DNA from 2 places in the Neobacillus sp. SM06 genome. Region 2 is predicted to be linked to the other one. Evidence: riboswitches for the same ligand, from Rfam matches in the RefSeq annotation. Region 2 holds a riboswitch; the other holds the start of a gene.

Evidence for each region. Region 2 has a riboswitch for S-adenosylmethionine ahead of ACQYAD_RS01365 (homoserine dehydrogenase). Riboswitches for the same ligand answer to the same signal wherever they lie in the genome.
Region 1: another riboswitch for S-adenosylmethionine. It lies ahead of mtnW (2,3-diketo-5-methylthiopentyl-1-phosphate enolase); the one in region 2 lies ahead of ACQYAD_RS01365 (homoserine dehydrogenase).

What each region holds. Positions count from the first base shown of each region.
Region 1 covers NZ_JBNWEO010000014.1:41,484-49,299, reverse strand. Annotated here, with positions in the region: gene ACQYAD_RS08830 (carbon-nitrogen family hydrolase) at 75-860, opposite strand; gene ACQYAD_RS08825 (pyridoxal phosphate-dependent aminotransferase) at 959-2,131, shown strand; SAM riboswitch class I at 2,221-2,331, shown strand; gene mtnW (2,3-diketo-5-methylthiopentyl-1-phosphate enolase) at 2,421-3,665, shown strand; gene mtnX (2-hydroxy-3-keto-5-methylthiopentenyl-1-phosphate phosphatase) at 3,662-4,324, shown strand; gene ACQYAD_RS08810 (methylthioribulose 1-phosphate dehydratase) at 4,321-4,950, shown strand; gene ACQYAD_RS08805 (1,2-dihydroxy-3-keto-5-methylthiopentene dioxygenase) at 5,288-5,821, shown strand; gene ACQYAD_RS08800 (transporter substrate-binding domain-containing protein) at 6,000-7,816, shown strand, end outside.
Region 2 covers NZ_JBNWEO010000007.1:41,664-49,479, reverse strand. Annotated here, with positions in the region: gene carB (carbamoyl-phosphate synthase (glutamine-hydrolyzing) large subunit) at 1-293, shown strand, start outside; gene argF (ornithine carbamoyltransferase) at 305-1,285, shown strand; gene ACQYAD_RS01375 (argininosuccinate synthase) at 1,362-2,573, shown strand; gene argH (argininosuccinate lyase) at 2,693-4,069, shown strand; SAM riboswitch class I at 4,167-4,279, shown strand; gene ACQYAD_RS01365 (homoserine dehydrogenase) at 4,346-5,581, shown strand; gene ACQYAD_RS01360 (YfhD family protein) at 5,760-5,945, opposite strand; gene ACQYAD_RS01355 (YfhE family protein) at 6,030-6,158, opposite strand; gene ACQYAD_RS01350 (TIGR01777 family oxidoreductase) at 6,227-7,129, opposite strand; gene recX (recombination regulator RecX) at 7,200-7,816, shown strand, end outside.

The DNA of each region.
Region 1 (7,816 bases), on a different contig from region 2:
TGTCAATAGCTTTTTTAAAAATTTTCATAGTGTCAATGTGGTGAATTCAACTTTACTGCATGTTTCGGTCGTTACTATGAATAATACTCCGGTTTGCGGTCGGTGAAAATCGGGATTTGCTTTCTGACTTTTTGCACCAATTCCAAATCGATAACGGCTCTAAGCACTGCGGGATCTTCACCTGTTTCGGCAACGATTTCCCCCCATGGATCAATCACAAGCGAGTGGCCGGCAAAGACATTGTTTGGATCAGAGCCTGCGCGGTTTGCGGCAACCACATAACATTGGTTTTCAATTGCTCTTGCTATCAGCAACGAGCGCCAGTGCGCCAAACGCGGCAGAGGCCATTCGGCGACGACAAACAAAATTTCTGCACCCTTGGTTGTATGGGTACGGATCCACTCCGGGAAGCGGATGTCATAGCAAATCACACCGGCTGCTGCCGTGCCCTCAAGATGAAAAAGGCCGGTTTTTTCGCCATGCTGCAAATACAAGTGTTCATCCATCAGTTGAAATAGATGAAGTTTGCTGTATTCGCCGACAACGGTACCAGTCCGATCAAAGAAAAACATCGTGTTGGTCACTCCTTGATCGGTTTGCTTTGCAATGGAACCTCCCACGATATTCACCTGATGCGTTTTCGCGAGTCGGCTAAGAAAATGGATTGATTCGCTTCCGTTCCGGTCGGCAATTTCCTCAAGCCGGGTTAAATCGTAACCCGTTGTCCATAATTCCGGCAGCACTACCACATCGAGATTATGAGCTTCAAGCGCTTGAAATTGTTTTTCCACATTTTTAAAATTTGCTTTTGGATCGCCAAAAGCAATGTCGATTTGCAAACAGGCAACACGTAAGGGCATGCCTAAACCCTCCCTTTAAAAATTATCTTTACATCTTGCTTTTAACGATATATGATTGATGACTAGAATTTCAAGAATTTTTTAAGTAGGTGGAGAAAATGAAACAATTTGAGCAATCGGAACTGTTAAAACGGCTGCCGAAGCAGTTTTTTGCCTCACTTGTTGCAAAAGTGCAAGAGGTCATTGCCTCCGGAACAGATGTTATTAATCTTGGTCAGGGAAATCCTGATCAGCCTACCCCGCCACATATTGTGGAATCATTGCAACAGGCAGCACTCAACCCGGTGAACCATCGCTATTCTCCATTTCAAGGGTTTGCTTATTTTAAACAGGCTACCGCTGAATTTTATAATCGGGAGTATGGCGTGACGATTAACCCAGAAACAGAAGTTGCGATTCTTTTTGGCGGTAAGGCAGGGTTGGTTGAAATTCCGCAATGTTTACTGAATCCTGGGGATTTGGTATTGGTTCCCGATCCGGGGTATCCGGATTATTGGTCGGGGATTGAGCTTGCCGGGGCGAAAATGGAATGGATGGCTCTAAAGGAAGAAAACGGCTTTCTTCCCGATTACCGTGAACTTTCGGATCTGGCGCTTGAGAAAGCAAAGCTGATGTTCTTGAATTATCCGAATAATCCGACAGGTGCAATTGCGACGGAGGAATTTTTTGCAGAAACCGTTGCCCTTGCCAAGCGGCATGATCTTTGTGTTGTCCACGATTTTGCTTACGGTGCGATTGGTTTTGATGGAAAAAAACCGATCAGTTTTTTGCAGGCAGATGGGGCAAAGGATATTGGCATTGAAATTTATACATTATCGAAAACGTATAATATGGCCGGATGGCGCGTTGGCTTTGCAGTTGGAAATCCAAGTGTAATTGCAGCGATTAATCTGCTTCAGGATCATTTGTATGTCAGCCTGTTTGGTGCGGTACAGGAAGCGGCCGTAACCGCGCTATTATCATCGCAGGAATGTGTTCATGAAGTAACGGCTCTTTATGAATCGCGCCGAAATGCGTTTATCCACGCATTGAGAGAAATTGGCTGGAAAGTGAATGCGCCGGCAGGATCATTTTTTGCCTGGCTAAAAATTCCGGATGGCTATACTTCTGAGCAATTTGCCGATTTGTTGCTTGAAAAATCCGGAGTTGCTGTGGCGCCGGGAATTGGTTTTGGTTCATATGGCGAGGGCTATGTTCGGGTAGGACTGTTAACAGATGAATGCCGGTTACTCGAAGCAGCTGAAAGAATCAAAGGATTAAATATTTTCTAGTTTTTCATTGACATTATGGTAAAAACCTGTCATAATCCAAATGAATTTACTGAAAAACTATGACAATTTAATAGATTCTTAAAAGATTTTTCTTATTAAGAGCAGGTGGAGGGACGAGCCCGATGAAGCCCGGCAACCGACTTTGACTTTTCGTTAAAAGCACGGTGCTAATTCTTGCAGCATTCGCTGAGAGATAAGAAGATGCTAGCGTTTCGTCTAACCTCTTCTTGTTGAAGGGGTTTTATTTTTGGGAAAAATTTGGTTTTATGTAAGGCAGGGGGAAGTATAAATGTCACAAATCACAGCTACCTATTTGGTGCACGATGCAAACGGGCAGTTGGAAAAGAAAGCAGAGGGAATCGCACTTGGGTTAACGGTTGGTTCCTGGACCGATTTGCCGCATCTTGAACAAGAACAGTTGAAAAAGCATAAAGGAACGGTCGTCCGTATCGATCGGCTGGCGGACGATGAATCGGCAAACGCTTATTTTGGTAAGAAACTGACAAAAGGATTGATCCGGATCGCTTATCCAGCTGCTAATTTTTCTTCGGACTTGCCGGCGATTTTAACAACGGTCTTTGGTAAACTTTCATTGGATGGAGAAATTAAGTTGCTTGATTTGAAATTTTCAGCCGAACTTGCAGCGGCGTTTCCAGGTCCCCGCTTTGGGATTGAGGGCATTCGCGCAAAACTAGGGGTGCACGATCGTCCACTCTTGATGAGTATTTTTAAAGGAGTGATCGGCCGGGATCTTGCCTTTTTGGAAAATCAATTGCGGGCACAGGCATTAGGCGGTATTGATATTGTGAAAGACGATGAAATCTTGTTTGACAATCCGTTGACACCGTTTGAAGAGAGGATCCGAGCAGGCAGGAAGATTCTTGATGAGGTATTTGCTGAAACCGGTCACCGCACGCTTTATGCAGTGAATCTAACAGGCAGAACGTTTGAGTTAAAGGAAAAAGCGAAGCGGGCAGGAGAACTTGGCGCAGACATGCTGCTATTGAATGGATTTGCCTATGGATTGGATGTTTTGCAGTCATTACGGGAAGCGGATGAAATAGGCTTGCCAATTATGGCTCACCCGGCTGTAAGCGGGGCGTTGACTTCATCGGCGTTTTATGGCTTCAGTCATCACCTGTTGTTGGGAAAACTGCTACGCTATGCTGGGGCGGATCTGATTTTATTCCCTTCTCCTTATGGCAGTGTAGCGATTCCAAGGAAAAAGACAATCAGGATTGCGGATGTGGCAACGAAGGGAGAACACGGCTTGAATCGGGCCTTTCCGGTACCTTCCGCCGGAATTCATCCCGGTTTAGTCCCATTGCTAGTTCAGGATTTTGGCATTGACCATATCGTCAATGCTGGCGGCGGTGTCCATGGACATCCTGGCGGTGCAGTGGGCGGCGGGAAGGCTTTCCGTGCAGCAATTTCCGCAAGCCTTGAAGGGAAAAATTTGCAAGAGGCCGCTGAAAACTGTTCCGAATTAAAACAGGCCCTTGATCTTTGGGGCGTACAAGAGGTGAAGGTATGACAAAGAACGTGATTTTTTGCGATTTTGATGGGACGATCACCAACAATGACAACATTATTGCAATTATGAAAAAATTCGCTCCACCTGAGTGGCTTGCGTTGAAAGACGGTGTTTTAAGCCAGCAAATTTCTGTTCAAGAAGGGGTGGGCAAGATGTTTGCCCTGCTGCCTTCTTCGCTGAAAGAAGAGATCATCCGATTTCTGAAAGAAACTGCCAGCATTCGATCTGGCTTCCAGGAATTTGTCCGGTATGCAGAAGGAAATGGCTATGAACTATTCATCGTGAGCGGCGGAATTGATTTTTTTGTCTATCCATTATTGGAAGGTTTGGTTCCGCCTGAGCGAATTTATTGCAATGGTGCTGATTTTAGCGGGGAGACAATTAAAATTCTTTGGCCGCATGAATGTGATGAACAGTGTGATAATGGCTGTGGATGCTGCAAGCCTTCATTGTTACGGAAATTGACGTCCAAGGAAGATTACAAGCTCGTCATAGGCGATTCTGTTACGGATTTAGCGATTAGTCAATTGGCCGATCAAGTCATCGCACGAGATTTTCTTTTGGAAAAATGCCGTGAACTGGGTTTTCCGCATAAAGAATTTGTGACTTTTCATGATGTAATGGAGTTTCTGGAAAAGAAAGCGGAGGTGGGTATATGAGCCTTTTGCAGTCGCGCTGGGATGAGCTTGCAGATGTTAAGCGGGAGCTGGCCGAGCGGGATTGGTTTCCCGGGACAAGTGGAAATCTTTCGATCAAAGTAGAGGAGGATCCAATCACGTTTCTTGTTACTGCAAGCGGAAAGGATAAGCGAAAACACACTCCGGAAGATTTTTTATTAGTCGATGCGAGCGGTACACCTGCGGAACCGACTTCGTTAAAACCCTCAGCCGAAACGCTGCTACATGTAGAAGTGTACAATCGGTCGAATGCTGGCTGCAGCTTGCATGTTCATACAGTGGACAACAATGTTGTCTCCGAGCTCTACGGGGATAGCGGCGAAATCGTTTTTACCGGCCAGGAGCTGATTAAAGCGTTTGGCTACTGGGAGGACGACGCTTCGTTAACGATTCCGATAATTCCAAATCATGCTGATATCCCGCGATTGGCTTTGGCGTTTAGGGAGCATGTCAAAGCTGATAAGGGCGCTGTCTTGATCCGAAACCATGGCATCACGGTCTGGGGTGAAGATGCGTTCAGCGCGAAAAAATATTTGGAAGCATGTGAATTTTTGTTTCAATACCATTTGAAACTATTGTCATTGCGAAGTGTCGTTCTAGCCAAATAGGCTGGAAACCGACTATGTTAAGCTTAATTTGGAAAATCGTTTTTTAAAAGAGCCTCCATGACGCTTGGTGGGTCAAAAATACAGTTGACGTGTCATGAGAAGAGAGGTCATGACGTATGGTGGTCAAAAAGCGAGGGAGCACGTCACCGAGAGAGGCTGTCAAGACCCGTCAGAGCGAAAAAAAGCCGTAATGGGTCACTGAGAAAGGTTATCAATATTTAAAAGAAGCAAAAGTGCATTTAAAAGAATAATCATTTTGACATATGCAAGGCAAAAAACTTATTCGTTATTCGTACAGCGATCATTAACCGCTAATAAATTATAGGAGGCTAGCAAAATGGCACAAATTCGTTTTCACGCAACAAATGAGAGAATTGAAAAAGAAACTGAAGTTGAAGCATTTTTAAATTCGCAAGGGGTTATTTTTGAAAAATGGGACATCACCAAACTGCCAGAAGAACTAAAAGAGAAATATTTGTTATCTGATGAAGAAAAGGAACAAATTTTAGAAACTTTCGGATCAGAAATTTCCGATATTTCTGCCCGCCGCGGCTACAAAGCACAAGATGTCATTTCTTTAACGGAAGCAACCCCGAATCTGGATGAACTTCTTGTCAATTTTAAGCGTGAGCACCATCATTCCGATGATGAAGTTCGCTTTATTGTCAGCGGGCACGGTATTTTTGCGATTGAAGGGGAGAATGGAACATGGTTTGATGTCGAATTAAATCCTGGTGATCTCATTTCTGTTCCGGAAAATGTCCGTCACTATTTCACCCTTCAAGAAGACCGTCAAGTGGTTGCCATCCGAATCTTTGTTACTACTGCCGGATGGGTACCAATCTATGAAAAAGAGCAATTTCAAGCATAAACGTACATTTATAGTTGATGCTCATACTTAAATACTTGCCCATGCAGCTGAATGATCAGCTGCATTTATTATATTGTCAGAATTGTCTTTTAGTTAATGAAAATTCAAATTATTCAATCTATGGGTTATAATAAAATAAAATGCATGGAAGCAGAGGGGAGGACTATGGATCAAAAAAATGCCGATAAAAATAATGTTTGTTTTCGCTCTCATCGCTAGTATAGGATTCAGCCTTTTTGTCCCGAGGGCAATGGCCGAAAAAAAGATGTACAAGATTGCGATTAATAGGTCACTTCCTCCTTTTTCTTTTATCGACGAAAAAGGAAAATTATCCGGGTTCAGTGTGGAACTGATGCGTAAAATTGCTCGGGAAAATGCCTTGCATTTCACGTTTTTACCGATGACAGAAAGGGAGGCAGAAAAAGCTTTACATAATGGAACGGTTGATGCCATTGGCGGTATCACCTACAGTACAGAGAGAGACAGGCAATTTGATTTTTCGGTACCTTATTTTACAATGTCCTACTCCATCATCATACCAAGTCAATCCAAAAATTCGATTCAAAAAATAACCGACCTTCGCAACAAACATGTTGTCCTTGAAAATCGCACAACGATTGTGGCAGACTTGCTCAATATGCGTAACACCAATTTAACATTTGCTACTAATCAATATTCAGGCTTGCTCACGTTAATCGAGGGACGGGCAGATGCCTTTATCGGCAACAAATGGACGTCTTCTTATTTTTTAAAACGGCTAGACAAGGAAAAAGAATTTACTATTTTAGAAGAAGTGATTGAACCAGCCGACTATGCAATTGCTGTCCGTGAAGGTGATGGAACGTTTCTCAACGTCATCAATAAAACGCTGACCAATTTAAAGGCAAAAGGAGAACTTAACTCGTTGGTTGACCGCTGGATTATGCCAGAACAGAATGCCGAAGTCATCCGCCTTGAACAATTTATCCGCATACTTTCCGGTATTCTGATTGCTGTTGCGGCCATACTATTATTTATTTACATATGGAATCAGCGGCTAAAGAAGGCAGTTTATCATCAAACAAACCAGCTTTGGCATTTAAATAAAAGCCTGATTTGGCAACAGCAGAAAATTGCTGATAGCAACGCTTTTAAAGAATCAATTTTAAACAATGTCGATACAGGAATTGTTACCTTTGACTTAAATTATAGACTGACAAGCTGTAATGTAAGTGCGATTGAAATTCTGAATTTACACCCCAAAGAGAATGGAGACTGTGATCCATCGCAGCTTTTAAACCAATTACTAGAGGATTATTTTAAGCAGCCGGCGGAACAGGAACCTCTCCTTGTTCCACACATTTATGAAACAAATGAAAACGGTACCAAAAAAGTCATTCACTATCGGTTTTTGGAACTCTATGATTCTCAAGAAATAAAAACAGGGTACCTCCTTTCGGCCAATGATGTGACGCAAAAAATGAAATTGGAACAAAAGTTGATAACTCAAGAAAAACTGCATGCCCTTGGACAGCTTGTTGCCGGTGTCGCTCATGAGATCCGCAATCCATTGACTTCCATTAAAACATTCATTGATTTACTGCCTGCCAAGTATGATCGGCCGCAATTTCGTGAGATGCTGCTTGAGCATTTGCCGGCAGAAGTCAATCGCTTAAATACGATCGTAACGGATCTCGTTGATTTTGCCCGGCCGCGCCAGCCGATTAAACAGAAATGTTCTGTTGCAGAACTGACTTCTTTTTTCAATTTTCTCAAAATAACGATGCAAAAGAAAGAAATCGTGTTTGAAGAACAAAAAGATGACAACATCGTCTTCTTTCTTGATCCACAACAAATTCGTCAAGTCCTGTTGAATATTTTGCTCAATGCGATGGATGCGGTGGAAACGAAACCGATCAAGAAAATACTTGTCAAGATAGAAAAAGAAACCGATTTTGAAGGCAAAGTGGTTGTAAGCGATTCTGGAAAAGGGATTAGCCAGGATCATCTGCAAAA
Region 2 (7,816 bases):
AATTTTTACAAAAGAATGGCATTGCTGTTGAGACCATCATCAAAAATGAACAGCAGCTTATAGATCTTTTCAAAAAACAAGAGGTCGGTCTTGTGATCAATATTCCAAATCAAGGGCGCGATGACCGCAAATTCGGTTTTGCGATCCGCGAACAGGCCACACGTTTTACGATTCCATCCTTTACCCATTTAGATACCGTAAAGGCGATTATTGGTCTTTGGAAGCAATCCCCTCAAAAAGCTGTGGTAAGAACGGTTGGGGAATACTATCAAATGGAAAAAAGCTTATCCTAGGGGGAGTATCCATGCAGAATACAATGAAACAAAACGGAATCGAGAATAGCGGGCTGTTGCAGGGAAAAGACTTCCTGCAGCTGGCCGATTATACGCCTGAAGAGATCTTGAGTTTGCTTGAAACGGCACAGGAATTAAAAGCAATGCAAAAGGCTGGAAAACCGCATTCGTTTTTAAGCGGAAAAGTGCTTGGAATGATTTTTGAAAAATCATCAACAAGAACACGCGTTTCCTTTGAAGTCGGAATGCTCCAGCTTGGCGGCCATGCAATTTTCTTGAGTTCAAAAGATATTCAGCTTGGCAGAGGCGAATCGATTTCCGATACGGCGAAAGTGTTGTCACGTTATGTGGATGGCATCATGATCCGCACATTTTCCCATGAATCTGTTGAAGAACTTGCAGCACACGCAACTGTTCCAGTTATCAACGGACTGACCGATTTGCAGCATCCAACACAGGTGATGGCAGATCTGTTAACAATTTTAGAACAGAAAGGAAAGCTTTCAGGACTTAAGCTTTGCTATCTGGGAGATGGAAACAACAATATGGCTCACTCGTTAATTGAGGGAGCGGCGAAAACGGGGATGCATATTGCGATCGCAAGTCCTGCAGGATATTTGCCGAACGAGGAAATTGTGGCAAAAGCAGAGATAGATGCGGAAATAACGTGCGGCTCCATCACGATTTGCCATGATCCGAAAGAAGCGGTCAGCGGCGCGGATGTGGTGGTGACTGACGTATGGGCGAGCATGGGTCAGGAACGAGAGCAGCAAAAAAGAATGGAAGACTTAAAAGCCTATCAAGTGAACGAAGCATTATGTGAAAATGCGAAAGATGATTTTATCTTCCTGCATTGCCTGCCAGCACACCGCGGCGAAGAAGTGACAGCAGAGATTATCGATGGCCCACATTCCGTCGTCTTTGATGAAGCAGAAAACCGGCTCCATGCCCAGAAAGCAATTTTGAAAATTTTACTTGAAAAAAAATACTAGCAATTTCTATGCGATTGGATGTATAATAATTCTATCAAATGAATTTTAATACAACATATTGCGAGGGGACAGTAAGATGTCAAAAGAGAAAATTGTTCTAGCCTATTCAGGCGGTTTAGATACATCCGTTTCAGTGAAATGGATTCAAGAAAAATATGGATACGATGTGATTGCGCTCGGTCTTGATGTGGGAGAAGGCAAGGATCTTGAAGCGATTAAAAATAAAGCATTGAATGTCGGTGCCATTAAAGCCTATATGATTGATGCAAAAGAAATGCTGGCAAAGGATTACTTGCTTCCGGCCTTGAAAGCAAACTGTTTGTACGAAGGGAAATATCCGCTATCTTCCGCATTATCCCGTCCGCTCATTTCTAAGCTATTGGTCGAAGTAGCCGAGAAAGAAGGCGCGGTTGCCGTTGCACACGGCTGCACTGGAAAAGGAAACGACCAAGTTCGTTTTGAGGTATCGATTCAAGCTCTGAATCCAAACTTGAAAATCGTTGCTCCAGTACGTGAATGGGGAATGACCCGTGATGAAGAAATCGCGTATGCCGAAAAAAATGGTATTCCGATTCCAATTAATTTGGAAAATCCTTTCTCGATCGATGCCAATATTTGGGGACGTGCTTGCGAAGCCGGCGTACTTGAAAATCCGTGGGCTGAAGCGCCGGAAGCTGCATTTGACTGGACAAATCCGATTGAGCAGACGCCGGATGAGGCAGAATACATTGAGATTGAATTCGAGCAGGGCGTTCCGGTTGCATTGAACGGTGAAAAACTTCCGCTTGTGCAATTAATCGAAACATTAAATATGCTTGGCGGCAAACATGGCGTCGGCCGCATTGACCATATTGAAAACCGCCTTGTTGGCATTAAATCGCGTGAAGTGTATGAAAATCCAGCAGCATTAATTTTAATTAATGCCCATAAAGAATTGGAATTCCTTACACTGCCGCGAGAAGTAACGCAATTTAAAACGCAGATTGACCAGCAAATGGCTAAAATTATTTACGAAGGTCTGTGGTACTCTCCGCTAAAAGCAGCACTGGATGCCTTTATTGAAGAAACGCAAAAAGTCGTTTCGGGAACCATTCGTGTGAAGCTTTTCAAAGGAAACCATACCGTTGTCGGCAGAAAATCCGTCCACAGCTTATACAATGAAGAGCTGGCTACGTATACGAAAGGCGATGCCTTTGATCACAATGCCGCAGTGGGCTTTATTAAGCTCTGGGGGCTGCCAACCAAAGTTTATTCCGAAGTCAACCAAAAAGAAACGGTTTTAAAATAACCGGTTCGCCAGCGATCTCAATTTTGCATATCAAAAAAAACATCGTTTAAAATAAAAGAAGGCATGCCCTCGAAATTTTTTCGAGGGCAAACTTCATATCGGTTCAGGAGGAACAGAGAATGTCAAAGTTATGGGGCGGGCGCTTTACAAAGGAAACGAACAAGCTCGTAGAAGAATTTACTGCATCGATTTCTTTTGATCAAAAATTGGCAAAAGAAGATATTGCCGGCAGCTTGGCACATGTACAAATGTTGGGGGAATGTGGCATTATCCCGTCAGAGGATGCTGGAAAAATAAAGCTTGGCCTGCTTGAGATCAAAAAAATGATTGAGAACAATGAAGTGGAATTTTTAGTTGAAGATGAAGATATCCACATGAATATAGAAAAACTGCTGATCGAAAAAGTCGGTTCGGTCGGCGGCAAGCTGCATACCGGCAGAAGCAGAAATGACCAGGTTGCAACCGATATGCATCTCTATTTGCGCACGAAAACAACTGAACTTATCACGCTGGTTGAGAGCGTGCAGCAAGCCTTGCTGGCACAAGCAAAAGTGAATGTTGAGACATTGATACCCGGGTATACTCATCTTCAGCGCGCCCAGCCTGTTTCATTCGCCCATCATCTTATGGCATACTTTTGGATGTTTGAGCGCGATAAGGAGCGACTGATTGATAGCTTAAAACGGATCAATTGGCTGCCGCTTGGCTCCGGCGCATTAGCTGGGACAACTTTTCCGATTAATCGAGAACGTGTCGCGGATATTCTCGGTTTTGAAACGATTTATCCAAACAGCATGGACGCTGTGAGCGACCGCGATTTTATTTTGGAATTTTTATCGATCGGCTCAATTATTATGACCCATATCTCCCGCCTTTCTGAAGAGTTTGTTCTGTGGTCAAGCCAGGAATTTCAATTTATTGAACTGGACGATTCTTTTTGCACCGGTTCGAGCATCATGCCGCAAAAGAAAAACCCTGACGTACCTGAACTTTTGAGGGGAAAAACCGGCAGAACGTACGGAAACTTAATGGGTCTGTTGACCGTTTTAAAAGGATTGCCGCTTGCTTATAATAAAGATTTGCAAGAAGACAAAGAAGGCATGTTTGATACAGTCGAAACGCTTGAAGGCTCATTAAAGCTTTTGGCACCGATGATCGAAACAATGAAAGTGAATACAAATGTTATGCGTAAAGCGATTAACCATGATTTTTCAAATGCAACGGATATTGCTGACTACTTGGTCCGCAAAGGCCTGCCATTTCGTGAGGCGCATGAAGTCATCGGGAAAATCGTCCTTTATGCGATCCAGCAGGAGAAATTTTTGTTGGATTTGAGCTTTGAAGAGTACCAGCAATTCAGTTCATTATTTGAGGAAGATATTTATGAGGTGCTGGCGCCGGAACATGTCGTTGCGGTCCGCAACAGCTTTGGCGGCACGGCACCTGAGCAAGTAAAAGCCCAAATCGAACTGGCTGAAGCCAAGCTCGGCAAATAAATGACGAAAATTTTTAAAAATATTGACATACCAGTCTGGTTGCGCTAATATGATTTTTATAAATTGACGATGGAAAATGAAAACAATTCTATAAATACTCTTATCCAGAGCGGCGGAGGGACTAGGCCCGATGAAGCCCGGCAACCTTCAAGGTATTCCTTGAAAAGGTGCTAATTCCTGCAGGTTTTTTCGAAACCTGAAAGATAAGAGGAGGAAAAAGCCCTCTTCTTATGAAGAGGGCTTTTTTTAGTCAAAAACAAGAAAGGGTGCGGGATGATGTCAGTTATTCGGGTTGCGATTTTAGGTTTCGGAACAGTTGGTGAGGGTGTATATAAAACAATTCAGTCACACGAGCAAGAGCTCACGGCGATTTTAGGGAAAAAAGTTGAAGTGGCAGCCGTTTTGATTCGCAATCAAAACAAGGTTCGCACTATCGGAGAAAAGGTTTTGGTTACAACCGATTTTGAAGAAATTTTGCGCTTGCCCCAGCTTGATGTTGTGATGGAAGCAATTGTAGAACAGGAGCCAAGCTTTACGTATTTAAAAAAAGCAATCGCCAGAGGCTGCCATATAATCACGGCCAATAAAGAAATGTTTGCCCACCATGGAAGAGAATTGCTTGAAATTGCCGCTCAACACAATGTATCGGTTGGGTTCGAAGCGACAGTGGCAGGCGGTATTCCCATTATTCAAACGCTTCGGCAATTGTTTCATGTCAATCAAGTTCAAAAGATTCAAGGAATTTTAAATGGTACCTCCAATTTTATTCTCACGGAAATGCGCGAGAAGAAGCAATCTTTTGCGTCGGCGTTAAAACAGGCTCAGGAAAACGGTTTTGCAGAAGCCGACCCAACAAATGATATTGAAGGAATCGATGCATTTTACAAACTGATGATTTTAAGCAAAATGGCTTTTGGCCAAGAGCCGAAATGGAATGAAGTCGAACTTCAAGGGATTGCCAAAATCACAAGCGAGTGGATTGCTTTTGCAGAGAAGCTTGGACTAAGATTTAAACATATTGCGACCGTCAGCAAGAATGGCAACCAAGTAACAGGGTCTGTAAAACCCGTTCTTGTAGCAAAAGATCATCCATTTTATTCGATCGAAGGAGTGCAAAATGCGGTCAATATTGTTTCTGATATTGTTGGAAGCATTACATTGCAAGGCCCGGGCGCCGGTATGTTTCCAACGGCAAGCGCCATGCTGGAAGACCTTATTTTTGTTTTGAAAAATAAAGCAGAAACGGTTCTTATGTCAAAGAGGGTAGAAGATGCGGCAAACAGCATCCAGCAGTCAAAAGGTGTCTGGATTGTCGATGGCGTATACAAAAAAAGAACAATCCATTCCATTCACTGGATAAGTGAACTGAAGAATGGCTGTTATTTGCTAAAAGCGGCAGCAGAAGAAATCGCTGAATTGGCAGAACAAAATAAAGGACTCATTTCCTTCCCGATTTATGGGGATGTGGAAAGGTTGAATCAGAAAGAAAGCAAATTGGCTATAACTTTATAACCGAAGTTTTCCACAGACTTATACACAGAATCCCCATACTTATCAACAATGTAATCATCAGTTTGGCAAAGGTTTAATCGAATTATCCACATTATCCAGAGGGAAAGAAGCGGAACCGGAAATTATCCACAATTTAAAAAAGAAGCAGGCTTGATCCTGCTTCTTTCTGAAAGGGTGGTTATTTCTTCTTTGCTCTAGCGCGCTGTGCAGCCGCATTTGACCGTGCTTGTGCCTCTAAATCCTCCTGATCAGCAAGTTCCCGGGAATATTCGACATCGAGTCCGTCTGATTTCAGATTCTTCGGCACTTGTGGAAGTGATGCTTTGTTTTTATCACGAGTTTTATGTTTGTTCGCACGACCCATTGCAAAAAACCCCTTTCGTTTTTTGATGGGGAATGGGATCCCCATTTATATCATCCGCAAAATGAAAAGAGTTATAAATGGTAATTAATGCTTGGATCTCCGTTCGTCAAAACCACCGGCGCGATCGGCCATTTTGAACTCTCTTTGATAGTTAACTTCCTGCATACTCGTTAACGTAAATTTCGGCTTTTCCTTCTTCTTTTTTTCCACCATCGAAAATCATTCCTTTCATCTGTACTTATCCCCATTTTTGCCTTTTTTAAAAGGAATGATACAAACGTTTATGAAAAAATGTCTCTTACTGCATCTGCGAGGTTGGGAAATTGGAATGAATAGCCGTGTTCCATCAATTGGTTTGGCAGAACTTTTTGTCCCTCCAAAACGAGCATACTCATTTCGCCAAGTAAAAGCTGGAGCGCAATGTTTGGAACAGGAAGCCAATGTGGCCGATGGAGAATTTTTGCAAGCTGCCGTGCAAATTCCTTCATTTGCACGGCATGTGGTGCTGTAAAATTAACCGGACCTGCGATTTTCCTGTTTTCAATCACAAATAAAAGAGCATTTACTACATCCTTGATATGGATCCACGACATCCATTGCCTTCCGCTTCCGATTGGACCGCCAACAAAAGCCTGATACGGAAAGACGATTTTCGGCAAAGCGCCTTCCTGCCGATCAAGGATAATACCAAACCGGCACAGTACTGTTCGTACACCGAGCTGTTCAGCTTCTATCGCTTTTTGTTCCCATTTCGTAACCGTTTTGGCAAGAAAGTCATGTCCCGGTTGCGAGGTTTCGGTGAAAATTTCCGTTTCAGAAGTACCATAATACCCGATGGCACTTGCGTTAATGAGCGCGCCCGGTTTTTTGTTCATTTTTTTAAAAACAGCAAGAAGCTCGTCAACCGCATTCAAGCGGCTATCCAGAATTTGCTTTTTTCTTTGTTCTGTCCAACGCCCTTTGCTCAATGATTCGCCGGCAAGATTGATAAAAATCTCTGTGTTCTCGAGATCCTTGAGTGGGTCGCTGGCAGGTGAAAGCCACTGAACAAATCGAACACCACTGTCCGGATTCTTTTTGCTTGAACCTCTTGTTAAAATAATGACTTCATGGTTATTTTTTACTAACGCTCCCGTTAGCGCTTTTCCAACAAATCCGCTGCCGCCCGCAATTGCGATTTTCATATCGACGCCTCCCTTTCGTTTATTTTACGATGATTTTTGAATATGTTAAAGTAATGCTGAGGTGAGAGGAATGGCGGTAATCACAAAAATCACCACCCAGCAAAAAAACAGCGATCGCTACAATGTGTTTTTAGATGAAAAGTTTGCTTTTAGTGTGGATGCGGATATTCTAATCAAATTTCAGCTTAAAAAAGGAATGGAATTGGACGCGTTTTCGCTGACGGAAATTCAATACAGTGACGATATCCGAAAAGCATACAATGCTGGGATCGCTTACTTGGCGCGAAGAATTCGGTCGGAAAAAGAAATCCGGGACTATTTGGCGAAAAAAGATGTGGAAGCCCCGATTGCGAATGAAGTTATCCATCGGCTAACATCACAGAATTATCTAAATGACGGGGAATATGCAGCTGCATATGTTCGGACTCAAATGAACACAACGGACAAAGGACCAGATGTGATCCGGATGGAATTGGCTGAAAAAGGGATTCAAAAAGAGATCATTCAAGATTGCTTGCGGGAGTTTACGGAAGAGCTACAGGTTGAAAAAGCCAAAGGACTGGCTGATAAATTTTTCAAAAAAAATGCAAAAGATTCTTTTCGGATCCTTAAGCAAAAATTGGAGGGTTTGTTGTTACGAAAAGGTTATTCTTTTGATGTGATTCAAAGGGTGAGAGCAGAATCTGC